4 regions of the Massilia sp. UYP11 genome follow, and region 1 is predicted to be linked to each of the others. Evidence: predicted binding sites of a transcription regulator. Region 1 holds the regulator's gene; each other region holds the start of a gene.
The links. Region 1 encodes LexA, which represses DNA repair genes until DNA is damaged. Its sites were predicted from a motif close to ACTGTATNNNNATACAGT; they were not measured.
Positions count from the first base shown of each region.

Region 2: the regulator LexA is predicted to act here: its motif matches at 3,464-3,481, upstream of recA (recombinase RecA).
Region 3: the regulator LexA is predicted to act here: its motif matches at 4,033-4,050, upstream of ABIB38_RS17265 (putative DNA modification/repair radical SAM protein).
Region 4: the regulator LexA is predicted to act here: its motif matches at 3,945-3,962, upstream of ABIB38_RS10910 (error-prone DNA polymerase).

Region 1 covers NZ_JBNDJE010000003.1:442,805-449,929, reverse strand. The annotation lists gene purF (amidophosphoribosyltransferase) at 7-1,530, shown strand; gene ABIB38_RS08685 (cystathionine gamma-synthase family protein) at 1,545-2,786, shown strand; gene ABIB38_RS08680 (tetratricopeptide repeat protein) at 2,908-3,624, shown strand; gene lexA (transcriptional repressor LexA) at 3,772-4,401, opposite strand; gene rpsF (30S ribosomal protein S6) at 4,725-5,123, shown strand; gene priB (primosomal replication protein N) at 5,165-5,455, shown strand; gene rpsR (30S ribosomal protein S18) at 5,486-5,776, shown strand; gene rplI (50S ribosomal protein L9) at 5,815-6,267, shown strand; gene ABIB38_RS08650 (replicative DNA helicase) at 6,377-7,125, shown strand, end outside.
Region 2 covers NZ_JBNDJE010000004.1:316,827-323,951, forward strand. The annotation lists gene sucC (ADP-forming succinate--CoA ligase subunit beta) at 1-703, opposite strand, end outside; gene ABIB38_RS10250 (DUF2889 domain-containing protein) at 772-1,335, opposite strand; gene recX (recombination regulator RecX) at 1,770-2,237, opposite strand; gene recA (recombinase RecA) at 2,325-3,401, opposite strand; gene ABIB38_RS10265 (response regulator) at 3,604-4,365, shown strand; gene ABIB38_RS10270 (sensor histidine kinase N-terminal domain-containing protein) at 4,362-5,951, shown strand; gene ABIB38_RS10275 (DUF4212 domain-containing protein) at 5,929-6,255, shown strand; gene ABIB38_RS10280 (sodium:solute symporter family protein) at 6,252-7,125, shown strand, end outside.
Region 3 covers NZ_JBNDJE010000014.1:3,249-10,373, reverse strand. The annotation lists gene ABIB38_RS17280 (HDOD domain-containing protein) at 1-93, shown strand, start outside; gene ABIB38_RS17275 (putative bifunctional diguanylate cyclase/phosphodiesterase) at 128-2,320, shown strand; gene ABIB38_RS17270 (tetratricopeptide repeat protein) at 2,327-3,958, shown strand; gene ABIB38_RS17265 (putative DNA modification/repair radical SAM protein) at 4,063-5,292, shown strand; gene ABIB38_RS17260 (UdgX family uracil-DNA binding protein) at 5,289-6,854, shown strand; gene ABIB38_RS17255 (TraB/GumN family protein) at 7,107-7,125, shown strand, end outside.
Region 4 covers NZ_JBNDJE010000005.1:94,705-101,829, forward strand. The annotation lists gene ABIB38_RS10900 (protein kinase domain-containing protein) at 1-1,275, opposite strand, end outside; gene ABIB38_RS10905 (hypothetical protein) at 1,589-3,736, shown strand; gene ABIB38_RS10910 (error-prone DNA polymerase) at 3,988-7,125, shown strand, end outside.

The DNA.
Region 1 (7,125 bases):
CACACCATGTGTGGCATCGTCGGCGTCGTCTCTCACTCTCCCGTCAACCAGTTGCTGTATGACGCACTGCTGCTGCTGCAGCACCGCGGCCAGGATGCGGCGGGCATTGCGACCAATCACAGCAGCATGTTCTCGATGTTCAAGGCCAATGGCCTGGTCCGGGACGTGTTCCGCACCCGCAATATGCGTTCGCTGCAGGGCAACACGGGCATCGGCCACTGCCGCTACCCGACCGCCGGCTCGTCGAGCGAGGAAGAAGCGCAGCCGTTCTACGTCAATGCGCCGTTCGGCATCACGCTGGCCCACAACGGCAACCTGACCAACCAGGTCCAGCTCAAGGACGAGCTGTACCGCAACGACCGCCGCCACATCAACACCGATTCCGACTCCGAGGTGCTGCTCAATGTGCTGGCCCACGAAATCCAGGAAGCGGCCGACGGCTTCTCGCTCGACGCCGACGCCGTGTTCAAGGCGGTCGCCGCCGTGCACCGCCGCGTGCGCGGCGCCTACGCCGTGGTGTCGCAGATCGCCGGCCACGGCATGCTCGCTTTCCGCGATCCGTTCGGCATCCGCCCGTTGTGCCTGGGCGTGAACGAGACCGAGCAGGGCGTCGAGTACCTGGTGGCCAGCGAATCGGTCGCGCTGGAAGGCCTGGGCTTTCGCTTCGTGCGCGACATCGCGCCGGGCGAAGCGATCTTCATCGATGAAAACAACCAGCTGCACGAGCGCCAGTGCGCCGAGAATCCGTCGCTCAACCCGTGCGCCTTCGAATTCGTCTACCTGGCCCGTCCGGATTCCGTGATCGACGGCGCCTCGGTGTACGCCACCCGCCTGCGCATGGGCGAGTACCTGGCCGACAAGGTCGGGCGCGAGATCCCGGTCGACGAGATCGACGTCGTGATGCCGATTCCCGATTCCTCGCGCCCGGCCGCGATCCAGCTGGCGTTGAAACTCGGCGTGGAATACCGCGAAGGCTTCATCAAGAACCGCTACATCGGCCGCACCTTCATCATGCCGGGGCAAGGGATGCGCAAGAAGTCGGTGCGCCAGAAACTGAACGCCATCAGCTCCGAGTTCAAGGACAAGAACGTGCTGCTGGTCGACGACTCGATCGTGCGCGGCACCACCAGCCGCGAAATCGTGCAGATGGCGCGCGAAGCGGGCGCGCGCAAGGTGTTCTTCGCCTCGGCCGCGCCGCCGGTGCTGTACCCGAACGTGTACGGCATCGACATGCCGACCCGCGACGAGCTGATCGCCCACGGCCGCACGGTCGAGGAAGTGTGCCGCGAGATCACGGCCGACCGCTTGGTGTACCAGGACGTCGATGCGCTCAAGCGCGCGATCTCGGATGTCAATCCCGAGCTGAAGAATTTCGAGGCATCGTGCTTCGATGGCGTCTATGTCACCGGTGACGTGACCCCCGAGTACCTGGACCGCCAGGAATCGGCGCGCCACAATCCGACGTCGAAGGATGCCGAGGACAAGGTGCGCACCCTGCTCAACCTGAACCCGCCGGTGGCGGCCGAATAAGGCCAGGAAAAACCATGTCGGACAAGCCAAGCTACGGTTTCACCACCACTATATTGCACAACGATCGCCGCAAGACGATCGAGCAGGGTTCGCTGCACAAGCCGGTGCACACCTCGGTCGCCTTCGGCTATGCCGACGCACGCCAGCTGGCATCGGTGTTCCAGGGCAAGGAGCCGGGCTTTCGCTACGGCCGCCAGGGCAACCCGACGGTGTCGGCGCTGGAAGACAAGATCAGCAAGATGGAAGACGGCGTCGCCACACTGTGCTTCGGCACCGGGATGGCGGCGATCGGCGCGCTGTTCCAGGCGCTGCTCAAGGCCGGCGACCACATCGTGTCGTCGAGTTTTCTGTTCGGTAATACCAACAGCCTGTGGCAGACGGTGGCGGGCCAGGGCGTCGACGTTGCCTTCGTCGACGCCACCGACGTGGCCCAGGTGGAAGCGGCGCTGACGCCGGATACCCGCATGGTGTTCGTCGAGACCATCGCCAATCCGCGCACGCAAGTGGCGGACCTGGCCCGCATCGGCGAACTGTGCCGCGCGCGCGGCATCCTGTACGTGGTCGACAACACGATGACCACGCCCTGGCTGTTCCGTCCCAAGGACGTGCATGCGGGCCTGGTGGTCAATTCGTTGACCAAGTCGATCGGCGGCCATGGCATCGCACTGGGCGGCGCGCTGACCGACACGGGCCTGTTCGACTGGGCCGCGTACCCGAACATCGCCCCGAACTTCAGGAAGCAGACGGCAAGTGCGCAGGGTATGGCCCAGCTGCGCGCCAAGGCGCTGCGCGACTTCGGCGCCGCGCTGGGGCCGGAAGCGGCGCACCACATCGCGGTCGGCGCCGAAACGCTGGCCCTGCGCATGGAGCGTACCTGTGCCAACGCGCTGGCCCTGGCGACGATGCTGGAAGCCGACGAGCGCGTCGCCGCCGTCTATTATCCGGGCCTGGCCTCGCATCCGCAGCACGCGATCGTCGCGTCGCTGTTCCGCTCGGGCGGCTCGTTGCTGAGCTTCGAGCTGAAACCAGACATCGACCCGTTCGATGTCCTGAACCGCCTCGAATTGGCGATCCCGGCCTCGAACCTGGGCGACAACCGCACCCTGGTGATTCCGGTCGCGCACACGATCTTCTTTGAAATGGGCCCCGAGCGGCGCGCCAGCATGGGCATCGCCGAAGGCTTGATCCGGGTGTCGGTGGGCATCGAAGACACCGCCGACCTGGTCGGCGACTTCCGCCAGGCGCTGGACGCGTAAAGCCGGGTAAAACTGTCTTGATGCGGCCGGCAACTTGCCGGCCTTGTCACATTCGCGATTGAGCCCAGCCGTAAAACACGGCTATCATGGACCTTTACCAGCCCAGCCTGACGGTATGCCCATGAAACGATTCCTGTCCTGCCTGTCCCTCGCGGTGTTGTGCGCAACCGGCGGCGGCGCCTACGCCGGCGAGCTCGAGGACGCCAACGCCCTGTTCGAGAAAAAAGACTATGCGGGCGCGCTCAAGCTGTACACCAGGCTGGCCAATGCCGGCAATTCACAGGCCCAGCAGCAGCTGGGCCAGATGTACTGGTATGGCGAAGCCGGCGCGGTCGACGAAGCCAGGGCGAAGGAGTGGTTCGAGAAGTCGGCCGCCAAGGGCAACAAGATCGCCGCCGACTCGCTCGTGATCATGCAGCAGCGCGCCCTTCGTCGCGCCGAGATCGATTACTGGATCAAGGGTTACGATGGCGCCGACCTGCAGTCGGGCGAGTACCGCTGCCCGGCGCCGCGCATTCCGGCGGTGTCGAAGATCAACGAAGAGATCGAGCGCGTGAACAAGGCCGTGACCGGCTGGCAGGATTGCTACAACAAGATGGTGACCAACCTGAACGCGCAGTCGCCGCTGACCCGCCGCATCCCGCCCGACGTCGCCAAACTGATGAACAAGCAGGAAACCGAGGCCGCGACCGCCTACCTGGAGGGGGTGCGCCAGAACATCGCCGAGGGAGCGAAAGTCAATTCGAAGATGGTACTGGCCGATTTCGCCGCATGGCGCCGCGCGACCGAAGCGTTCGTGGACCAGCACAATGCGGTGATCAACAAGGCCAAGCAGTAGAGACCGCCCATAAACGTCGTTCCCGCGAAGGCGGGAACCCAAGTCCTCAGCGCCGCCACGATGGATGGACGTGGCCGGCAGCGCATGCGAACCGAGGTTCCCACCTGCGCGGGAACGACGCGCTCACGGAGATGATGTGTATCGAGATCAGTTCCAGCTGCGCATCAACCCCACCGCCAGCCCCTCGAGCGCGAACTCTTCGTCGGGCCTGACTTGGATCACCTTGAAGTCGGGGTTCTCGGGCAACAGTTCGACCAGGTCGCCCGTCTTGCGGTAGCGTTTGACGGTGACTTCCTCGCCCAGGCGGGCGACGACGATCTGGCCGTTCTTGGCGCTGTCGATTTTCTTGACCGCCAGGAAGTCGCCATCCATGATGCCGGCGTCGCGCATCGACCAGCCTTTCACCTTGAGCAGAAAGTCGGGCCGCGCCGCGAACATCGCGGTGTCGACGTTATAGGTCGCTTCGACGTGTTCTTGCGCCAGGATCGGATTGCCGGCGGCGACGCGGCCGACCAGCGGCAGCGACATCAGCGACGGCGGCGGCATGGGAATCTGCTGGGCGCTGGCGCCGACGAGGCGGATGCCGCGCGAGGTGCCCGGCGAAATCTCGATCGCGCCCTTGCGCGCCAGCGCTTGCAGGTGTTCTTCGGCCGCATTGGCCGAGCGAAAGCCCAGTTCGGCCGCGATTTCGGCGCGGGTCGGAGGGAAGCCCGTGTTCTCGATCGCTTCCTTGATCAGGTTCAGGATCTGTTCTTGCCTTGCAGTGAGCTTGAGCATAACTGTGTAATGGTTGCCGTGTGTAAATGCCGTGGTTGGATGCGATGTTGCAGCAACGGGTTGTAGCAGTAGACTGTATTTTTGTACAGTATTCCGTCATACGCAAGGGATATACACGAAAAAGCGCAAAAAAAGCGCGCTCATCGTAAAAAGTACGGATTTTGCAAGCGTAAATGTCGAGTGAGCCTGGCGCCGGCTTAAAGCGCTTGACGGCCATGTTCCCAATTTGCCCATTTCACGCTATACTAGCTGGCTGTTCCCTTCCCACACTCGTCTTGACGCCGAGGTGGGCATTTATGTAAAACGTCCTCAAGGAGTAATGCATGCGTCATTATGAAATCGTTTTTATCGTCCATCCGGACCAGAGCGAGCAAGTCCCGGCGATGATCGAGCGTTACAAGACCACGGTGACCAGCCGCGGCGGTAACATCCATCGCGTGGAAGACTGGGGCCGCCGTCAGATGGCTTACCAGATCCAGAAGCTGCCAAAAGCCCACTACATCTGCCTGAACATCGAGTGCGACAACGAGACCCTGGTCGAGCTGGAAACCGCATTCAAGTTCAATGATGCCGTTCTGCGTCATCTGACCGTCAAGATGAAGAAAGCAGAAACCGCACCGTCGCCGATGATGAAATCGGTGCAGCGCGAAGACGCAGCCAAGAGCCACCGTGCAGAAGCCGCTGCTCCTGCAGCTGCTGCTCCAGCCGCTGCCGCTGCTTAAGATTTTTTCCAGGAATTCGTAACAAGCAGTAGTAGAACCGGGTGAATCAGCTCCAGCTCGTGGCGACCATCGCCGAGCGTGATGTCCTGCGCTACACCCCGGCCGGTGTGCCGATCGTTTCAGCCGTCCTGATGCACAGTTCGCATCAACGAGAGGCAGGGATCGATCGCCTGGTCGAGTTCGAAGTCCCCGCGTTTGCCGCGGGCGAGATTTCGGGCAGGTTTGGCAGCGCCGAGCTCGGCGCCAGCTACCGCTTCGATGGCTTCCTCGCACGGAAAAATCGCAACAGCAAAGCCCTGGTGTTTCACATCATTGATTTCAGTGCCGCCTAGTTCGGCAATTTAGATATACAGGAGCCTCAAATGGCATTCGGTAAAAAGTTCGACAAAAACAAAGCTAAAGAAAAACTCAAGCGCAAGCAGCAGAACCCGCTGTTCAAGCGCAAGAAGTTCTGCCGCTTCACCGCCGCTGGCGTTGAGCAGGTTGACTACAAAGACGTCGACACCCTGAAGGACTTCGTCCAGGAAAACGGCAAGATCATGCCAGCACGTCTGACCGGCACCAAGGCGCACTACCAGCGTCAGGTCGACACCGCCATCAAGCGCGCCCGTTACCTGGCGCTGCTGCCGTACACCGACCTGCACCACGGTTAATCGTCGGTCACGACAGTCAGATATCCTGGAGATAAAACATGCAAGTTATTCTGTTGGAAAAAGTTATCAACGTCGGCAACCTGGGCGACGTCGTCAAAGTCAAGGATGGTTACGCACGTAACTTCCTGATCCCGCAAAAGATGGCCCGCCGCGCTACCGCTGGCGCCGTCGCCGAGTTCGAAGCCAAGCGCGCCGAACTGGAAAAAGCAGCCGCCGAGAAACTGGCAGCCGCCCAAACCCAGGGCGACAAGCTGAGCGGCCTGACCGTCACCATCGGCCAGAAGGCCGGCGTCGACGGCCGTCTGTTCGGTTCGGTCACCAACGCGGACATCGCCGAGGCGCTGACCAAGCAGGGCTTCCCGGTCGAAAAAGCTGCCGTTCGCATGCCGACCGGCCCGCTGAAGACCACCGGCGAATTCCCGGTTGCAGTCGCCCTGCACACCGACGTCGTGTCGGAAATCATCATCGCTGTCGTAGGCGAAGCTGCCTGAGCGAATGCTGGATTGACGTAAAAGCAGTGCACGAAAAAGCCGGGATCTCCCGGCTTTTTTGCTTCTGAAACTCACCAATTATGACAGCCGTGTGACAGGAGAAGGTATAATGCCGCCCATGAACGCAGCACCCTCAGACCCGCAGATCGAAGCCCTGCGCATCCCCCCGCATTCCATCGAAGCAGAGCAATCCGTCATCGGCGGGCTGCTGCGCGATAACGCCGCCTGGGACCGCATCGCCGACTTCATGCATGCGGAAGACTTCTACCGTTACGATCACCGCATCATTTTCGAACAGATGGTCCGCCTGATCAACGCCGGCAAGCCGGCCGACGTGATCACGGTCTATGAAGCCTGCAACCAGCTCGGCAAGGCCGAGGAAGTGGGGGGCTTGCAATACCTGAACGCGATGGCGCAGAACACGCCGTCGGCCGCCAATATCCGCCGCTACGCCGAGATCGTGCGCGACCGCGGCATCCTGCGCCAGCTGATCACCGTCGCCGACGAGATTTCCGGCAATGCCTTCAATCCGCAGGGCAAGGAAGTCAAGCAGATGCTGGACGAGGCGGAGTCAAAAATCTTCGCCATCGCCGAACAGGGCGCCAGGGGCGCCCAGGGCTGGCTCGCGGTGCAGCCGCTGCTGACCCAGGTGGTCGAGCGCATCGACGAACTGTACTCGCGCGAGAACCAGGGCGAGATCACGGGCGTGCCGACCGGATTCATCGACCTCGACCGGATGACCTCCGGCCTGCAGCCGGGCGACCTGGTCATCGTCGCCGGCCGTCCGTCGATGGGCAAGACCGCATTCTCGGTGAACATCGGCGAGAACGTCGCGATCGAGGCCGGCCTGCCGGTCGC
Region 2 (7,125 bases), on a different contig from region 1:
GGTCGCGGTAGGCGACGATCTCTGGGTGACGGAACAGCGCGTTGGCGTCGAAGTTGAATTTCGCGTCCAGGGCGATGATCTTGCCCGAGCCGGTGACGATCAGCGGGTTGATTTCGGCCAGCGATGCGTCGGTTTCCCAGTAGGCTTTGTACAGGCCTTGCAGGTTGGCTCGCACGTCGGCGATCGAGCCTTCCGGCACGCCGATCTTGGCGGCGACAGCGTCGGCGTCGGCGTCGGTCAGGCCGACGGCCGGATCGATCACGACGTTGTGGATTTTCTCAGGGTTGCTGTGCGCGACTTCTTCGATGTCCATGCCGCCTTCCGACGAGGCCATCAGCACGACCTTCTGGGTCACGCGGTCGGTAACCAGCGAGATGTACAGTTCCTGCTTGATGTCGGCGCCTTCTTCGATCATCAGGCGACGCACTTTCTGGCCTTCCGGGCCGGTCTGGTGCGTCACCAGCTGCATGCCCATGATCTGGTCGGCGTATTCCTTGACCTGTTCCAGCGACTTGGCGACCTTGACGCCACCACCCTTGCCACGGCCACCAGCGTGGATCTGGGCCTTGACCACCCAGACCGGACCGCCCAGCTCCTCGGCGGCCTTGACAGCCTCTTCCACCGACATGCACGGAATGCCGCGCGGAACGGTCACTCCGAATTTTCGGAGGATCTCTTTGCCCTGGTACTCATGGATCTTCATGCTGGCTTCCCTTCTTCTATTACTGAATTAGAAATACGGTTGGACTACAAAAATAAAAACGACGAACGCTAACCCGAGACGGCCTTGATCGACCAGCGTGGGTAGTATTTGGCCACGGCAGGGCCGTCGCTTTGCAGGGCATGGCAACGGTCGAGCTCAAATGGACGGTCGGTCGACGAGCCGCCGAGCCCACCTGGGGCATCGACATTGTCGTCAGCAAAGGCTTGCAAGGCTGCGGTCGGCAGCACCTGGGCCAATTCGGTCAGATGGGTGCAGCCGAGCACGCCGGATAGGCGGTCTTTCAGATGCAACCGGAAATGGTTCACGAGCGAGAGCCCGATCAACTTCTTGTAGGCAGGGCCGATGGTATCGCAGTAGCCCGGATACGGGACGGCATCGGATGCGGCTTCGGCATCGACGATGTTCAGGTCGCGGTCGATGGTCACGCGCAGCTTGAGGTCGTGCACCGGCATGCCGCCGGGCCGTTCGCCGGAAGCAAGCGCGATAGTACGCGTCTTCACATCGCGGATGCTGGCATCGAGGTCCCACAAGCCATCGTCGCGCGCGAACGCTTCGACTGTGATGGCGCGCGTATGCCGGAGCGAGCGCGATACGGGAGGTGACAAAGGCATAAATACCAGTGCCGTCGAAACGGCGGTTAGTGATGCAGCCGGTGTGCTTCTTGCACGTTGCCGCAGCTTCTGCGACAACAACCGCTCATGCGGCGCTGCTTAAACCCGCAAAGTTTAGCACAGCGTCCACAGCGGCGCATGGGAAAGAAAGGTCGGTAAGGGATACTACGGGGAGATGAAGGGACTTCACGGAAACATGACGGCGCGTTGACCGCTTATATTATTCGCCTGTCGATAATGAACATTGCCGCCCCATTCACGGCGTGAATGAAAGATATGTCGTTAGGATAGGATCAGCCGCTGGCCGGATGACCAGACGACAAAAAGCGCCAGCGTGCAGCGCCATCACCCGTTGAGGAATATGCTTTTAAGCATATCGGGAATGGCGCTCCACGCTGGCGCCTAGAGCGATCATGCCGATGGACCGACATCCATCAGCTTCCATCGAATTCATCGTCCGCAGGGCTACCCTGCATCGCCACCCGCGCCGCACGCTGGGAAAAGCCGCGCTGCAACAAGAAGCGCATCTGCTTGGCGCGCATCGCCGCGTCGGTGGCGACGGCGCCGAACTTGCGCTGCCAGACTTCGGTGGCGCGCGCGGTCTCGCTGTCGGACAGCCCGGCCTTGATCTCGACCAGCGCATCGCCGGTGACGCCATGGCTTTGCAGCTCCGCCACCACGCGGCTGTTGCCGTAGCGGCTGGCCTTACGGTTGATCAGGGACTCGGCGAAACGTTCCTGCGACAGCCAGTTATTCTTTTCAAGAAAATCCAGCAGGGCGTCGACGTCTTCGTCTTCCTGGGCATACTTGGCCAGCTTGCGCCGCAACTCGAACCGGCTGTGCTCGCGCTGCGACAGGTAACGCAGCGCGCGCCCCTTGAGGCTCAGTACCGGCGCTGGCATCGGGACACCCTCATCGACAACATGGCGTGGGCGGACGTGGAGCAGACACCCAAGGCGCCAGCCTGCCACGCCGCCCTCGCCAGGCGATTACTCACCGACTGCCTGCAGCTTCGGCTTGTCGTCGCCACCGGCTGCCGCCGGCGGCAGTTCGCGCACGCCCAGGGCGGCACGGACCTTGTTCTCGATCTCACGCGCCAGGGCTGGGCGATCCACCAGGAACTGACGGGCATTGTCCTTGCCCTGGCCGATGCGCTCGCCGTTATAGCTGTACCACGAGCCCGACTTCTCGACGATCTTGTTGTCGGCGCCCAGGTCCAGGATTTCGCCTTCGCGCGAGGTGCCTGCTCCGTACAGGATGTCGAAGTGGGCTTCCTTGAACGGCGGCGCGATCTTGTTCTTGACGACCTTGACCTTGGTTTCGTTACCGATCACTTCGTCGCCCGACTTGATCGAACCGGTGCGACGGATGTCCAGGCGCACGGAGGCGTAGAACTTCAGTGCGTTACCGCCGGTGGTGGTCTCCGGGCTGCCGAACATGACGCCGATCTTCATGCGGATCTGGTTAATGAAGATCACCAGCGTGTTGGTGCGGTTGATCGAACCGGTCAGCTTGCGCAGCGCTTGCGACATCAGGCGCGCCTGCAGGCCCGGCAGCGAATCGCCCATGTCGCCTTCGATCTCGGCGCGCGGGGTCAGTGCCGCCACCGAGTCGATGACCACCAGGTCGACGCTGCCCGAGCGCACCAGCGCGTCGGTGATTTCGAGCGCCTGTTCGCCGGTATCCGGCTGCGAGATCAGCAGCTCGCTCAGGTTGATGCCCAGTTTTTGGGCATAGGTCACGTCAAGCGCGTGCTCGGCGTCGATGAAGGCGCAGGTGCCACCCAGCTTTTGCATCTGGGCGATGGTTTGCAGGGTCAGGGTGGTTTTACCCGACGATTCCGGACCGTAGATCTCGACGATACGGCCGCGCGGCAGGCCGCCGACGCCCAGGGCGATGTCGAGGCCCAGCGAGCCCGTGGAAACAGTCTGCACTTCCTCGACCGGCGCGTTGGCGTCCATGCGCATGACCGAGCCCTTGCCGAACTGCTTTTCGATCTGCGCCAGGGCGGCTGCCAGCGCTTTGCCTTTTTCAGAGGCGTTCAATGCGGTTTTTTTGTCGTCCATGGTGTACTTTCAATCGTGGAGTAGGCAAGGTGTGGGCGCGCACGCGCACTTCAAGAGCCACTACTGTATAAAAATCCAGTGGTTTTTGCAAGCACTAAAACGTGGTCGTCTTGCCAATAAAATGATCAAGGCTCGCATTGTTGTGACAAATCAAACACAATACGGGCCTGAGTTTGTCTAACGCGATAACCGAGGTGTCCCCATGCGAATTCTGCTCGCCGAAGATGATAGCGTACTTGCCGATGGGCTGACGCGATCCCTGCGCCAGTCCGGCTACGCCATCGATTACGTCAAGAACGGGCAGGATGCCGATACCGCCCTTTCCACCCAAGAATTCGACCTGCTCATCCTCGACCTCGGCCTGCCGAAGATGTCGGGACTCGAAGTGCTGCGCCGCCTGCGCGCCCGCGCCTCGCTGCTGCCGGTTCTGATCCTCACCGCCGCCGATTCCGTCGAGCAGCGGGTGGAAGGCCTCGACCTGGGCGCCGACGACTACATGGCCAAGCCGTTCGCCCTGTCCGAACTCGAGGCGCGGGTGCGCGCCCTCACCCGCCGCGGCGCCGGCGGCGGCCCGACCGTGGTGCGCCACGGCCCGCTGGTCTACGACCAGGTGGGCCGCAGCGCCTACATCAACGACCAGATGCTCGACCTGTCGGCGCGCGAGCTGGGCCTGCTCGAGGTGCTGCTGGCGCGCACCGGCCGCCTGGTATCCAAAGAACAATTGGTTGACCATTTGTGCGAATGGGGCGAAGAAGTCTCGAACAACGCGATCGAGGTGTACGTGCACCGCCTGCGCAAGAAGATCGAAGTCGGCGGCGTGCGCATCGCCACCGTGCGCGGCCTTGGCTACTGCCTCGAGAAATTCTCCGAGGCCGCCGCCGCCGCGCCTTCGGCGGAACGCGCCGCCGCAACGCCAACGGCCACGCCAACGGCAACGGCAACGGCAACCGTCGCCGACAGGTGAACGAACGCGACGCCGATTTCACGGCCGGGCCGGCACAAGGCCCGGCATACGGGGCGGCTTCCGCCCCGGCCGCGGCGGCCGAGCCGACCTACGTCCCGCCGAATCCCGAGCCCGACGAAAACATCCGGCACTCGCTGTTCGGCGAGATCCTCGACTGGATGCTGGCCCCGCTCCTGCTGCTGTGGCCGATGAGCATCGCCATCACCTATCTGGTCGCCAAGTCGATCGCCAACCAGCCCTTCGACGACGCACTCGAAGACCGGGTCACGGTGCTGGGCCAGCAGATCCGCAGCGTGGGCGGCAAGGCCGCCGGCCAGCTGCATCCGTCCGGCCGCGACATCCTGCGCGCCGACGACGTCGACAGCGTCTATTACCTGCTGGCCGGACCCGACGGCGAGCTGCTGGACGGCGACCGCGACCTGCCGCGTCCGCGGATGGACGCGGCCGACGAGCATGCGCGCGCCGGCGCCGTCGAGTTCCGCAACGACAGCATCCACGGCACCCCGATCCGGGTCGCCTACACCTACGTCAACCTCGACCCATTGCATGAACGTTCCCTGCAGCCGCCGCTCGAACCGCCGCTGGCCCTGGTGCAGGTGGCCGAGACGCTCGATAAACGGGCGCACCTGGCCGGCGAGATCATCAAGGGCGTGATCCTGCCCCAGTTCATCATCCTGCCGGTGATCCTGGCCCTGGTGTGGTTCGCGCTGTCGCGCGGCCTGACCCCGCTGGCCGAGCTGCAGCAGCGCATCCGCGCGCGGCCCCAGGACGACCTGTCGCCGATCGATCCGCGCCAGGTGCCCGAAGAAATCTCGCCGCTGGTCGGCTCCTTCAACGACATGCTCGAGCGCCTGGGCGAATCGATGGCGATGCAGAAGCGCTTCATCGCCGACGCCGCGCACCAGATGAAGACCCCGCTGGCCGGCATGCGCATGCAGTCCGAGCTGGCCCTGCGCCAGCTCGATCCGGCCGAGATCCACCGCTCGCTGGAACAGCTGGCCAAGAGTTCGGAATCGGCCACGCGCCTGGTGAACCAGTTGCTGGCGCTGGCGCGCGCCGAGAACCAGCCGCAGGCCGGCCTGGCCTTCGCCGAGATCGACCTGCCGCGCCTGGCCCGCGAGACGGTGCAGGACTGGGTGCAAGCCTCGTTCGCGGGCGAGATCGACCTGGGCTTCGAGCCGCCGGCCGCCGGCGACGGCCCGGTCGTCATCGCCGGCCAGCCGCTGATGCTGCGCGAACTGCTGTCGAACCTGATCGACAATGCGCTGCGCTACACGCCGGCCGGCGGCAGCGTCACGGTGCGCGTGCGGCGCGACGGCGAGCGGGCGCTGCTCGAGGTCGAGGACACCGGCCCCGGCATCGCCCCCAATGAGCGCGAGCGCGTGTTCGAGCGCTTCTACCGCATCCTGGGCAGCAATACCCAGGGCAGCGGCCTGGGCCTGGCGATCGTGCGCGAAATCGCGCAGCAGCACGGCGCCGAGATCGACATCTTCAACAACCCGCGCAGCCAGTCCCGGCGCTTCCCGGGCAGCCTGTTCCGCCTGACCTTCCCTCCCCCGCTCCATGAACCCGATGCCGCCCCTTGACCCCCACCATGACGCCGCGGCGCGGCGCCGCGCCGTGCACTGGGAACGCACCCGCAGGATGACCCTGCTGCTGCTGGCGCTGTGGCTGGCGACCAGCTTCGGCACCGTGTTCTTCGCGCGCGAGCTGGCGCGCTTCGAGGTGTTCGGCTGGCCGCTGTCGTTCTACATGGCGGCGCAGGGCGCGTCGCTGGTGTCGCTGGCCATCATCGGCTTTTATGCCTGGCGCATGCGCCGGCTGGACCGCGACGCCGCGGCCAATACTGCGGCCAATACCGCGGCCGACGCCGGGGATGGGCCACGATGAGCGGCAAGCCACCCTATTTCAGCAAGCTGGCGCGCTACTACCTGTGGTACACCGGCAGCTTCGCGCTGTTCCTGGTCGCCGTCGCCCTGCTCGAGCAGGAAGGCATGCCGCGCCTGTGGATCGGCCACCTGTTCATGTTCGCCACCATCGCCCTGTACGCGATCATCGGCGTGATCTGCCGCACCTCGAGCGTCACCGAATACTATGTCGCCGGGCGGCGCGTGCCGGCCATGTTCAACGGCATGGCCACCGCCGCCGACTGGATCTCGGCGGCCAGCTTCATCAGCCTGGCCGGCGGCCTTTATCTGCAGGGCTTCGACGGCCTGGCCTTCATCATGGGCTGGACCGGCGGCTTCGTGCTGGTCGCGCTGCTGATCGCGCCCTACCTGCGCAAGTTTGCGCAGTACACCGTGCCCGACTTCCTGGCGGCGCGCTACGGCGGCGGCGCCGGCGGGCGCGGCGGTCCGGTGCGCGCGGTCGCGGTCGGCGCCACCATCCTGGTCTCGTTCACCTACGTGGTGGCGCAGATCTATGCGGTCGGCCTGATCGCCTCGCGCTTCACCGGGGTCGACTTCTCGGTCGGGATCTTCCTGGGCCTGGCGAGCATCCTCGTGTGCTCGTTCCTGGGCGGGATGCGCGCCATCACCTGGACCCAGGTGGCGCAGTACATCATCCTGCTGGTGGCCTTTTTGATTCCGACCATGTGGCTGTCGGCCAAGCATGCCGACAACCCGATTCCCGCGGTGGCCTATGGCTCGCTGCTGCCCAAGCTGAGCGCGCGCGAAGCCGAGCTGGCGCGCGACCCGCGCGAGGAGCAGGTGCGCGCCGAGTTCCGCCGCCGGGCCGACGAATACGCGGCGCGGCTGGGCG
Region 3 (7,125 bases), on a different contig from region 1:
AGCGCCGGCACTTCCTTTGAAATCCTCCTGCCGGCGTGGTCCGGCGCCGGCGCGACCCCCGCGTTCCCGGCGCGCGCCCTCGGTTCCGCTTAACCCGCACATGCACGCCCATCCCGCCACCGCCACCATGCCTCCCGGCGACCCCGCTCCCCTTTCCCAGACCCTCGACACCGACAGCCAGCCACGCCTGCTGCTGGTCGACGACGAGCCACGCCTGCTGTCCTCGCTGTACGAACTGCTGCAGGGACGCGGCTACCGTCTTGTGACGGCGCCGTCAGGAACTGATGCTCTCGCTCACCTTTCGCGTCAGCACTTCGACCTCGTCCTGCTCGACCTGCGCCTGCCCGACATCGGCGGCCACGAGATCATGGACTTCATCAACGAGAAGGGCATCGACGCCGACGTCATCGTGATGAGCGGGGAGGTCGGCATCGACGCCGCGATCGGCGCGCTCAAGCGCGGCGCCTACAGCTACCTGCGCAAGCCCTACAGCCGCGAGGAGCTGCTCTCCACCGTGAGCAATGCGCTGCAGCGGCGCCGCCTGACGCTGGACAACGCGCGCATCGCGAACCAGCTCGAGAACTCCGAGAAGATGTACCGCTACCTGGTGGACTCGTCGCCGGACATCATCTATACCCTGAACCACGAGGGCCGCTTCACTTTCGTGAACGACCGCGCCTACCAGCTGCTCGGCTACACCCGCGAAGAGCTGATCGGCCAGCATTACTCGATCCTGGTGCACGAGGAAGACCTGGAGCGGGCGCGCTACGTGTTCAACGAGCGCCGCGTCGACGAGCGCGCCTCGCGCAACGTCGAGCTGCGCCTGAAATGCCGCGGCGGCATTGGCCATGACCGCACCTTCAACACCACCCTGATGACGATCTCGCTCAACGCGATCGGCATGCACGTGCCGGACCAGGAAGTGAAGAAGCTCGAATTCTTCGGCACCTATGGCGTGGCGCGCGACATCACCGACCGCAAGCGCGCCGAAGAAGTCATCTCCTACCAGGCCTATCACGACATCCTGACCGACCTGCCGAACCGTATCCTGTTCAAGGACCGCCTCGGCCTGGCCGTGATCCAGGCCAAGCGCAAGCAGACCGAGCTGGCGGTGATGTTCATCGACCTGGATCGCTTCAAGCTGGTGAACGACACCCTGGGCCACGTGAAGGGCGACGAATTGCTGCAGCAGGCGGCCGGCCGCCTGAAGGAGTGCCTGCGCAAGGGCGACACCCTGGCGCGCCAGGGCGGCGACGAATTCACCATCGTGCTGCCCGAGCTGCGCGACCGCGACGATGCGCGCATGGTGGCCGATGCATTCCTGGAGGTGCTGCAGGAACCGTTCGACCTGGACGGCCATCAGGTGCACATCTCGGCCTCGATCGGCATCGCGATCTATCCGAAGGACGGCGAATCGATCGACGAGCTGCTGCGCCACGCCGACATCGCGATGTACCAGGTCAAGGCGCTGGGCAAGAACGGCCACAGCTTCTACCACGACTCGATGCTCGAAGTGTCGCATCAGAAGATCGCGCTGGAGCAGGCGCTGCGCCGCGCGCTCGAGCACGACGAGCTGGAGATGTTCTACCAGCCGCAGATCGACGCCATGACCGGCCGCATCACCGGCGCCGAAGCCCTGATGCGCTGGAACCATCCGACCCGCGGCCGCCTGTCGGCCGGCGAGTTCCTGCCGTTCGCCGAAGAGAACGGCCTGATGCTGCCGATCTCGGACTGGATGATCGGCGCGCTGTGCCGCGACATGCTGAAGTGGAATGCGATCGGCGGCAGCGAGATCCGCCTGTCGCTGAATCTGTCGCCGCAATACCTCGACCGCGGCGACTTTTTCGAGAAGATGCGCGGCGCGCTGGTGCGCTACGGTATTTCTCCGCAGCAGATCGAGGTCGAGATCACCGAGAACATCTGCATCCGCAATCCGCAGTACGCGATCGAGCAGCTCAACAAGCTGTGCCAACTCGGGGTGTCGATCGCGATCGACGACTTCGGCACCGGCTACTCGTCCTTGTCGTACCTGCACCGCTTCCCGATTCACACCGTCAAGATCGACCAGTCCTTCGTCAAGGAGATCCACCAGGAAGACGGCCACTATCCGGTGATCCTGGCGATCATCTCGATCGCGCGCGGCCTGGGCCTGAACCTGATCGCCGAAGGCGTCGAGACCGAGGAGCAGGCGCGCTACCTGCGCGCCAACGGCTGCCTGACGATGCAGGGCTACCTGTTCTACCGTCCGATCCCGCTGCAGGACTTCATGGCCGCGCTGCGCACCCAGTCGGGCGGCAGCCTGCGCGCGGTGCAGGCCTGACCGCCCATGCCCGACGCCCCGCTGCGAGCGAGCGCCGCGCCGGCTGATAGCGCCGCGCATTTCGCTGCGCGTTCCGCCGCGCATTCCGCCGCGCATTCCGCCGAATTCCTGCGCGTAAAAGCGCAGGCCGAGCGCGGCGTGGCCCAGGCCCAGCACAGCCTGGGCTTCATGTACGCGAGCGGCCAGGGCGTGCCGAAGAGCGACGAGCTGGCGGTGGCCTGGTACCGGATGGCGGCGGCGGCGGGCCTGGCGCAGGCCCAGTACAACCTCGGCGTGATGTTCCAGAAGGGCCAGGGCGTCGAGCAGGACTTCGGCCAGGCGGCCCACTGGTACGGGCGCGCGGCCGACCAGGGTTATGCCCCGGCCCAGTACAACCTGGGCTGGCTGTACGCGAAGGGCCATGGCGTGACCAGCGACGTGGGCCGCGCGCTGCACTGGTTCAGCCAGGCGGCCGACCAGGGCGAGCCCGGTGCGCAGCACAATCTGGGCATGATGTTCGAGACCGGCAAGGGCGTGGCCCAGGACCAGGAAGCGGCGCTGCGCTGGTACCGGCGCGCCGCCGAGCAGGGTTATGCGCGCTCGCAGTACAACCTGGGTCTGCGCTACGAGGCCGGCCAGGGCGTGGCGCGCGACGCACGCGAAGCGCTGGCCTGGATGCGCAAGGCGGCGGAGCAGGGCCACGCGCCGGCCCAGTTCAACCTCGGCCTGCGCTACGACAAGGGTCAGGACGTCGAGCAGGACAGCCGTCAGGCGATCCTGTGGTACGGCCGCGCCGGCGAACAGGGGCACGCCAGCTCGCAGTTCAATCTCGCGCTCATCTACGACTCGGGCGACAGCGGCGGCCACGGCGTGGCGCGCGACGAGGCGCTGGCCCTGGCCTGGTACCGGCGCGCGGCGGAGCAGGGGCATGCCGGCGCCCAGAACAGCCTCGGCATGCGCCATGAACATGGGCAGGGCGTGGCGGTTGACGCGGCGCAGGCGGCCGCCTGGTACCGGCGCGCGGCCGAGCAGGGACTGCCGGCGGCCCAGTATCACCTGGGACAGTTGCTCGATGCCGGCAACGGGGTCGGGCAGGATCCGGCCGAGGCGACCGGGTGGTATCGCAAGGCGGCCGAGCAAGGCCACTTGCGGGCCCAGTTCGACCTGGGCCTGCGTTTCGAGGCCGGCAACGGCGTCGAACAGGACAGCGCGCAAGCCCTGGCCTGGTACCGGCGCGCGGCCGGCCAGGATTACGCGCCGGCCCAGTACATGGTCGGCGCGCTGCTCGACCGGCTGGAAAACGGCGACCCGTTCGAAGCGACCGACTGGTTCCACAAGGCGGCCGACCAGAAGCACGCGCTGGCGCAGTTCGAGCTGGGGTTGCGCTACGACTGCGGCAAGGGCGTGGAGCGCGACTACGAGGCGGCCCATTTCTGGTACCTGTGCGCCGCGCGCCAGGGCCATGCGCGGGCCCAGTTCAACCTCGGCGTGATGTACGCGGCGGGGCAGGGCGCCCAGCGCGACCTGGTCGAGGCCTACGCCTGGCTGCACCGGGCCGGCGCCGCCGGCGTGGCGCCGGCCAGCGCCTACCTGACGAAGGTCGCGCGCAGGATGGAAGCGCATCAGTTGTCCCAGGCGGAGCGCTTGATTTCGGCCTGACGTCCCGCATTTGAACCGTCGGCAGGCGCACATCCCTGCGCCAGCGCACCGTACACGTATGCACGCCGCGTTATACTGTATGCCCATACAGTCAGGTGCGCGCGATGGAACTCAACGACAAGCTCGAAATCCTGGCCGACGCGGCCAAGTACGACGCATCCTGCGCCAGCAGCGGCGCACCCAAGCGCGGCTCCGAGGGCAAGGACGGCCTGGGCGCCACCACCGGCATGGGCATCTGCCACAGCTATACGCCGGACGGCCGCTGCGTTTCGCTGCTCAAGATCCTGCTCACCAACTTCTGCATCTACGACTGCCAGTACTGCATCAACCGGCGCACTTCGAACGTGCCGCGGGCGCGCTTCGCGGTCGATGAAGTGGTCAAGCTGACCCAGGATTTTTACCTGCGCAACTACATCGACGGCCTGTTCCTCAGCTCGGGCATCATCCAGTCGGCCGACTACACGATGGAGCAGCTGGTCGCGGTGGCGCGCCAGTTGCGCGAGGTGCACCAGTTCCGTGGCTACATCCACCTCAAGACCATCCCCGACGCCGATCCATTGCTGATCCAGGAAGCCGGCCGCTGGGCCGACCGCCTGTCGGTGAACATCGAGCTGCCGACCCACGACAGCGTGACCCGCCTCGCGCCCGAAAAAAGCGTCCACACGATCAAGCTGGCGATGGGCTCGATCCGGCGCAAGCTGGACGAAAAAGCCGAAGAGCCGAAGGCGCCGGCCTTCGCGCCGGCCGGCCAGAGCACGCAGATGATCGTCGGCGCCGACGCCAGCGACGACCACACCATCCTGAACACGGCCGAGACGCTGTACGGCAGCTACAAGCTCAAGCGCGTGTACTACTCGGCCTTCAGCCCGATCCCGCAAAGCCCCGGCAGCGTGCCGCTGGCGCCGCCGCCGCTGCTGCGCGAGCACCGCCTGTACCAGGCCGACTTCCTGTTGCGCGGCTACGGCTTCACGGCCGGCGAACTGATGCCGACGTCGGGCAACCTGGCGCTGGACGTCGATCCCAAGCTGGCCTGGGCCCTGGCCAACCGCGAGCACTTCCCGATGGACCTGAACCGGGTCGACGCCTCCCTGATCCCGCGCATTCCCGGCATTGGCCTGCGCAATGCCAAGCGCCTGGTGGACCTGCGCCGCCTGCGCCGCATCCGCTGGGAAGACCTGTCGCGCCTGCGCTGCAGCCTCAAGAAGCTCGCGCCCTTCGTCGTCACCGCCGACTACAAGCCGGCGCAGGGCGCGACCAGTTCCGACCTGCTGCGCAAGCACATGGCCGATGCGCCGCAGCAGATGAACCTGTGGCCCGAATTGCAGGCCGCATGAATTCCCAGTCCAACGCCGCGGCCCTCGCCGCCACGGCGGTGGCGAGCGTGCATGCGGGCCGGCCGCTGCTGGTGGACGGCTTCACCACATGGCGCGCGGTGGCGCGCGAACTGCTGCACGCCGGCGTGCCGCCCGAGGCGGTGACCTGGGGCGCGCCGGGCGCCGACCTGTTCTCGGGTGCGCCGGCTTCCAACGCGGCTGCGCATAATGGGGGCGACCTCCTGTCGTCCCCGACTGAACCGCAAGCGGCCGGGCAGGAGCCTTCCAATGCAACGGCGCCAAGGCCGCCGAGGCCACACATTCCGCGCTCCCTGATGGAGATGCTGCAGACCGCCGCCTGCTACCGCGACCATGACCGCTGGGCCTTCCTGTACCGGGTGATCTGGCGCTGGCAGCAGGGCGAGCACGACGTGCAGTCGCCGGCCGACCCGGACGGGCAGCGGCTGCATGCGATGGTCAAGGCGGTGCGCCGCGAGGTACACGATATGCATGCCTACATCCGTTTCCGCGAACGGCCGTTCGAGGCCGGCGCGCCCCATTTCGTGGCCTGGTTCGAACCCGCCCACGACGTCCTGCCGCAGGTGGCCGAGCATTTCGTGGCGCGCATGGGCAAGGTGAGCTGGATGATCGCCACGCCCGACGCCAGCGTGCTGTGGGACGGCGCCACCCTGCACCATACCGGCCCGCTGCTGTCGAGCGCGGCCGACCTGACTGATGCCGGCGAGGCGCTGTGGCTGACCTATTACCGCAGCATCTTCAACCCGGCGCGCCTGAATACCCAGGTCATGAACAGCCACATCCCGTCGCGCTTCTGGAAGAACCTGCCGGAAGGCGCGCTGGTGCCGTCCCTGGTGAGCCAGGCCGGCCTCGGCGCGCGCCGCATCGGCCAGGTCGAGGCGGTAGGCCGGCGCAGCGGCCGCACGATCCCGATCGACGCCGAGCAGGCGCAGCCCGAGCGGCAGCAGCCGTCGAAGCTGGACGAGTGCCGGCGCTGCGCGCTGTGGGAACACGCGACCCAGGCGGTCGGCGGCGAAGGGCCGCGACACGCGCAGATCATGCTCGTCGGCGAGCAGCCGGGCGACCAGGAAGACCTGGCCGGCCAGCCCTTCGTCGGCCCGGCCGGCAAGCTGCTCGACCGCGTGTTCGAAGAGGCCGGCGTGGAGCGCAAGAGTGTCTACATCACCAACGCCGTCAAGCATTTCAAGTGGGAGCCGCGCGGCAAGCGGCGCCTGCACAAGACGCCGGCGCAGAAGGAGATCGAGGCCTGCCACTACTGGCTCGAGAAAGAGGTCGCCTCGCGCAAACCCAAGGTCATCGTCGCCATGGGCGCGACCGCGCTCAAGTCGGTGCTGCAGACCGGCAGCGTGACCCTGAAGGACAAGCTGGGGCGGCCCGTGCGCCATGGCGACAGCTGGGTGGTGACGATCTACCATCCGTCGTACGTGCTGCGCGTGCCGGACGAAGCGTCCAAGCAGGAGGCGTTCTCGGTGATGGTCAAGGGCTTGCGGCTGGCGCAGGAATTATTGGCCCGGCCAGATGCGCCGGAACCGCCGGAAAGCTGACATATGCACACTATGCGCCGCTCATGTAATTGAAACAGCCGCGTTACAGCCGGGTGGCCGACGCGGTCCTTGACGTAAGATCTGGTGGTGTTCCACAACCGGATTTTTTCATGAGCAAACTTGCCGTATCCGCTTTCTGTCTATCCCTGCTGGCTGCACCCGCATGGGCGCAATCGGAAGACGTGCCAACCCCGGCGCAGGCCGCCGTCGATGCCGGCGCGGCCGAACCGGCGCCGGAACGGATCCCACGTCGTGGCCCAGCGCCCAGGTC
Region 4 (7,125 bases), on a different contig from region 1:
ATAAGCCTTGGCAGCATAGGCAAGTGCTAATTGATCGTCGAATGCAAGGGCAGCTTGCGCACTAGCGTCAGCGCGTTGCAGCCAGCTTTCGTCCCCGCGATCACCTGCATAGCGCAACGCGTATGCCAGAGCTATTCCGGCAGCTGCAGCGGCATGATTTGGTTGCTTTGTTAGGATGGCGTTAAAGTTTTCGATTGCGGCATCGACGCTTTCTTCATGGTCAAGATGCCGTAATGCTGCCATTCCCTTCGATATCCGCGTGGAATCAGAAATTGTAGGTGCCAGCTGATGATTGAGGTTTTCCGATATTGGAGCATATACCATGCTGCCTATCGCAAGCACAAATGCCGCGCACGCATATCCAATCTTGCGCCAGTTACCAAAAAACGAAGAGAGTGCTACCGCTTCTGGAAGATTTATAGGTGATGTCGGGTCCGTATAAGTTTTCGATTCTCGCAATGTGCATGCAGCTTGGTGAACTGCCATCATTGTTCCCATCCGTGTAGACGGATCGGGCGTACACATTGAACGTACCAATGTAACCATATCCTGATCGGCATCAGGAGAAAACGTCCACTGCGCGCAGGACGATTGTACTTGCGCAGCAGCTAACGCCAACCCATGCAAATGGGAAAATGGACGCTCTCCGTGCATCATCTCGTACATCAATACGCCCACAGCATAAATATCGCTGAGCATACTCGGATACTTGCCATTCAAAATTTCAGGCGCGAGATAGGCGATGGTGCCCTGAGTCTGCAGCACATCGCCCGACTCGGTCGCAAGCGGATCGATCTTGCGTGCCAGCCCAAAATCCATGATGCGCAACTGCCCTGATGGCTCGATCATCAAGTTGGCCGGCTTCAAATCCCCATGAATCAAGCCCGCCGCATGCGCCTGCGCCATCGCATCCGCCAACTGGCAAACGATATCAAGTATCTGATCCCTCGATAGCTTGGTCGTGGAAAGCAACTGATGCAGAGTCTTGCCCCCTACCAGTTCCATCACGATCGATTTGCTATGGCCGTCGTCTTCGAGCGAATAAATCTGGATGAAAGCAGGATGCCGCAGTGACGCCGCAAGCCGGGCTTCCTGCAGCAGGTTGTCCGGCTGATCGCGCACCAGATCAGGCTTCAAACGCTTGATGGCAACACTACGCTGCAGCGCGGGATCCCACGCCTCATGCACGTCGCCAAAACCACCATTGCCAAGCAACTTACCAAGGCGATATCGCTCGGTACTGGGGTTGGCAATCAGGTCAGGCGATGAAGTCATTTGCGGCTCATTAGGTTGGCGCAGGCGCCATAAATGCTACAGGAAGAGAAACTTGCCGAATACACATTCCAAACCTCGCGATTCAGGCACCAGCGTGTCAACTTCTTTGTTGACATGTAAAAACCCCCGCTGTTTTACACCCAGCAGGCATACATAGTCGACTAAATCCTTGATTTTGTTGCGGCGACGCCATGTTTTACGGTGGCACGGAGCTTGCAAACCAGTGTACCGACAGAGACGTAACGACCATTGTCTCGCCTCTCGTTGCAACTGTCGCAATGCATGTTATTCATTCCGGAAAGAAGATTCAAGTATGGCTACCCAAGGCACAGGCGTCCTGCAGATCGTTGGCGCGGCTTATGGACTCAGGCAGGTCACTGCCCAGGTCATCAAGCAGGTCAACCGTCAGGCTTTTCCAGAGACCCTGTCTGTGTTGGCGAGCAACCAGGCGTTCGGCGACGCCTGGGTCGGCCACGAAAAGACGCTGACGGTCGTCTATCGCTATGATGGCGGCCCGACGTTCGTGGCGACGGCGTTAGAAGGCCAGACGCTGAACATCGGCGCGCAGCAATTCGGGCAAGCTGCCCAGGTTCCTGCCCCAATCAAGGAAGACAACACCGCGCAGCCGGCACTGACCGTGTGGGGCGCCAGCTTCGGCTCCGCCGACGTGAGCGCAACGGTACGCAATCTGGCCGATCACTCGGCCGGAACCTTGTCCCTGGTCGCTGACAGCGCCACCCTTGGCGAGGCCGATAAGGAGAGGCGCAACACCTTCGTCATCGTGGCCAGCTACAGCGGTCAGGTGCCGTTCATCGACATCGTCGTCGAGGGCAACCCCTATGCGCTCAGCTACCGTCCGCCGCTGCACATCCTGAACGCCTTCTATGGCCTGAAGGACGTCACTGACATCGTCCGCGCCAGCGTGAGCCGGCGCAGGCTGTCCGTCGCCGCATCCAGCAGCGTATTCGGCGATGGCTGGCCGGCCATGCGCAAGACCCTGCACGTGGTCTACCAGTATGCCGGCCGCAAGCCGCAACTGGCCGCGACGATCGAGAACCAGCTTCTACAGATCGACTACGACCCGGCCGCTCCCGCCGCGCAGGCGTCGCTCGACCCACGCGCCCTGAACATCCTCGCCGCCGCCTACGGACCGGTCGACGTCACGGCGAAGGTCGTCGCGCTGGTCGAGAATGGAAGCCTGTCGTTCACGGCCGACAGCCTGACCTTTGGCGACACCTGGCCGGCCGCCGTCAAGTCGTTCTCGATGGTCTATAGCTGGGGCGTGGCGGCGATATCGAGCGTCAACGTGCCCGAAGATACGCCGGTCTCGATCACCCAGCCCGAGCCTGCGTTCACCACGGACAGAAACTTCGTCTCGCTGGCTGGGCTGCTCGCTGCCGGCGACGAGATCAAGCTCCAGACCGGGGCAGCCGGCTACTGGTCGATCGCCGCCGACGGCCGGATCACGGCGCTCGGGACCTCGAGCGATGCGGCCGAGGTGTTCACCATCGGCGTGCCGGAGGCCCTGGATGCCGCCGCCATCACCCTGCAATGCCGTGACGGCAGCTATGTGAGCGCGGATAGCGACGGCACTTTGCGCGCGGGCGGCAGCGCTCAGGATGCGATCCGGTTGATGGCGTCGCTCCAGGCCAATGGCGCCATCAATATCGGCGTCGTCGGTGGAGCGGGAGCGCCGTTCATCGCGGTGACCGCAAGCGGCGCCATCGCGATCGACGGCAGCTACGAGGCCAATTTTTCCACCTGCTTCAACCTGCTGCTGAGCCCCACGCGGGCCGGCAATGCCAGCCATTTGCAAGCCTTCGCCAGCGCGACGGTGCTGGATGGTCCAGTCGACATGAAGCTGGTGAACGTGGTGTGGAAGCTCACCGGCGGCTGCTTTCTAGCGGCCGGCCTTGGAAGACTGCTCGGCGACCCGCAGCAGATCGGTCCGGCGTTGTACCGCTTTCTGCGGCGCTATCCTGGCGTGATGAACAAGATCGCGATCCTGATCGCGACCATCGACTGCAACCGCGCGATGCCGGCGGGCGCCTTGCTTGGCGTGCTCAAGGCGATCCACGAAGCGGGCATCCTCATGCCGGTGCTGCGCATGACGCTGGCGACGACTGGATGGATGGGGATGTCGTGGGCCATCGTCACGATCCTGACGAAAGTGCAGGGCGGCGTCACGAGTACCGGCGCGACGGCAGGGGGCGAACTGGGCGAGAGCTTCTCTGATTGGGCTTATGAGACCACGATGGAGATGCTCGACTACATCAATTCCACGGGTGGAGCTGCCTTGATGCTTGCATATGAGCGTATGGTCAGTGCGGATCAGCCAGTTTTGCGCCGCGCGGAAGGTGGTGGTGCGTTCAGCCTGCGCGAGCGGATGGGGCCGCAAGATATTTCCGGCTCGTTCTTTGGGCCAATGCCGCGGCCTTTCCGACATACGTGTAAGTCTTAGTCGCTGATAAACGCGGAAATTTTCCGCCTAGAATAAGAACACTTGGTTTCTTATCGTCAATGCTTAAAGAGAATTGACGATTGCGACGCAGAAATATCTTTCTGCACGTCCAGTCACCACAAGCTACTGCTCACCCCCCAATCCAGCCTATCCCTCATGACCAAGCCATAGCCACAACTTCCCCAGCCACATCCCCCAGCTCGGTTATACTGTGTTTTTATACAGTATTGGCTGTTCGACAGCTCGCCAGCGTGACCAAGCCCACCCCCACCGCGCAGCCCCCCTCTCCCCAGGCGCTGCCCCCCTACGCCGAGTTGTTCTGCCTCTCGAACTTCTCGTTCCTGCAAGGGGCCTCGCACGCCGAGGAGCTGGTCGCGCGCGCGGTGCAGCTGGGGTACTTCGCGCTGGCCCTCACCGATGAATGCTCGCTGGCCGGCGTCGTGCGCGCCCACGCCGAAGCGAAAAACGCCGGCCTGCCCCTGATCATCGGCGCCCACTTCCACCTCAAGAACCCCGACGACGCTCTGACGCCGGCCCCCTCCCTGATCCTGCTGGCGCAGAACCGCAACGGCTATGGCAACCTGTCCGAACTGATCACGATCGGCCGCACGCGCAGCGAAAAGGGCACCTATCTGCTCACGCCCGACGACCTGGCCAATCCCATCCAGGAATACGCGCACCTGCAGCACATGCCCGACTGCCTGGCGATCCTGCTGCCGCCATACCCCGGTCACGAGGCCCAGGACGTCGACCGCCTGCATGCGCAGGCCGCATGGATGGCCACCACCTTCCCGGGCCGCGCCTGGCTCGGCCTCACCCAGCTGCACCGCGCCTTCGACGACGCCCACCGCACCACGGTGGAAGAGGTGGGCTGGCAGCACGGCCTGCCGATCGTCGCCCTTGGCCACGTCTGTATGCACGTGCGCTCGCGCAAACCCTTGCAGGACACCCTGAGCGCGACCCGCCTGGGCAAACCGGTGGGCGCCTGCGGCTACGGCCTGGCGCAGAACGCCGAGCAGCACCTGCGCGCGCGCCTGCGCCTGGCCAACATCTATTCGCGCGAGGCGCTGGCCGAGACGGTGCGCATCGCGCGCCTGTGCACCTTCTCGCTCGACGAGCTGCGCTACGAATACCCGGACGAAGTGGTCCCCGAAGGCCACGACGCCAGCAGCTACCTGCGCAGCGAAACCTGGATCGGCGCGCACCGGCGCTTTCGCCAGGGCGTGCCGGCCAAGGTGCAGGCCCAGATCGAGTACGAGCTCGACCTGATCGCCGAGATGGGCTACGAACACTACTTCCTCACCGTCTACGACATCGTGCGCTTCGCGCGCTCGCAACACATCCTGTGCCAGGGGCGCGGCTCGGCCGCCAACTCGGCGGTGTGCTACTGCCTCGGCATCACCGAGGTCGATCCGGCCCGCGCCAGCCTGCTGTTCGAGCGCTTCATCTCGCGTGAACGCAACGAGCCGCCCGACATCGACGTCGACTTCGAACACCAGCGGCGTGAGGAGGTCATCCAGTACATCTACAACAAGTACGGCCGCCAGCGCGCGGCGCTGGCGGCGGTGGTGATCAGCTACCGGCCCAAGAGCGCGCTGCGCGACAGCGGGCGGGCGCTCGGCATCGACCTTGCCATCGTCGAGAAGGTGGCCAAGACCCATCACTGGTTCGACAGCCGCGCCGATTTGCTGGGCCGCCTGGCCGAAAGCGGCCTCGATCCCGAGGCGCCGCTGTCGCGCCAGTGGGCCACGCTGGCGCAGTCGCTGCTGAACTTCCCGCGCCACCTGTCCCAGCATCCGGGCGGCTTCGTGATCGCCAAGGGCAAGCTCTCGCGCCTGGTGCCGATCGAGAACGCGACGATGGCGGACCGCAGCGTGATCCAGTGGGACAAGAACGATCTCGAAGAGCTGGGCCTGATGAAGGTCGACGTGCTGGCGCTGGGCATGCTGTCGATGATGCGGCGCGGCCTGGAACTGGTGGGCCAGCGCTATGGCGACGTGTTCGAGATGCAGGACATCCCGCTCGAAGACAGCGCCACCTACGACATGATCTGCCAGGCCGACACCATCGGCGTGTTCCAGATCGAATCGCGCGCGCAGATGAGCATGTTGCCGCGGATGCTGCCGCGCCGCTTCTACGACCTGGTGATCGAGGTGGCCGTGGTGCGGCCCGGCCCGATCCAGGGCGGCATGGTCCATCCCTACCTGCGCCGGCGCCAGGGGTTGGAGCCGGTCGAGTATCCGAGCCCCGAGATGAAGGTCGCGCTCGGGCGCACCCTTGGCGTGCCGATCTTCCAGGAGCAGGTGATGCAGGTGGCGATCCTGGGCGCCGGCTTCACGCCGGGCGAGGCGGATCAGCTGCGGCGCGCGATGGCGGCCTGGAAGCGCAAGGGCGGCCTCGAAAAATACTACGAGCGCATCGTGGGCGGCATGCTCGAACGCGGCTACCAGCAGGAATTCGCCGAAGCGATCTTCAGCCAGATCCAGGGCTTCGGCGAGTATGGCTTTCCCGAATCGCACGCGGCCAGCTTCGCGCTGCTGGCCTATGCGAGTTCGTGGCTCAAGTGCCACGAGCCGGCCGCTTTCCTGTGCGCGCTGCTCAACAGCCAGCCGATGGGTTTTTATAGTCCCTCGCAACTGGTGCAGGACGCGCGCCGCCACGGCATCGAAGTGCGGCCGGTCGACGTCGCCGTCAGCGGCTGGGATTCGGCGCTGGAAGAATACGACCCCGTCGACCGTTCGCGCCAGCCGGCGGTGCGGCTGGGCTTTTCGCTGCAACGCGGATTGAAGCAGGAAGCGGCCGAGCGCATCGAGCAGGCGCGCGCCATACGGCCGTTCGACAGCGTGGCCGACCTGGCGCGGCGCGCGCATCTCGACCGGGGCGACCTGCAGGTGCTGGCCGCGTCCAACGCCCTGCGCTCGCTGGCCGGGCACCGGCGCGAAGCCTTGTGGCAGGCATCGGGCGCGGCGCCCGACAAGGATCTGCTGCGCCCGACCGTGCCGCGCGAAGAGACGCCCACGTTGGCCGCGCCGAGCGAAGGCGAAGAGATCGTCGGCGACTACCGCGCGCAGGGGTTGACGCTGGGCCGCCATCCGCTGGCGCTGCTGCGCGCGCGCCTGCTCGGGCAGCGCTTCATGCCGGCGTCGACCCTGATGGATTACCAGGACGGCCAGCTGGCGCGCGCCTGCGGCCTGGTCACGGTGCGCCAGCGCCCGGGCACGGCCAAGGGCGTGCTGTTCATGACGCTGGAAGACGAGACCGGCAACGTCAATGTGATCGTGTGGCCGACCCTGGTCGAGCAGCAGCGGCGTGAAGTCCTCAATGCACCGCTGCTCGGGGTGTACGGCATCTGGCAGCGCCAGGGAGAAGTGCGCCACCTGGTGGCCAAG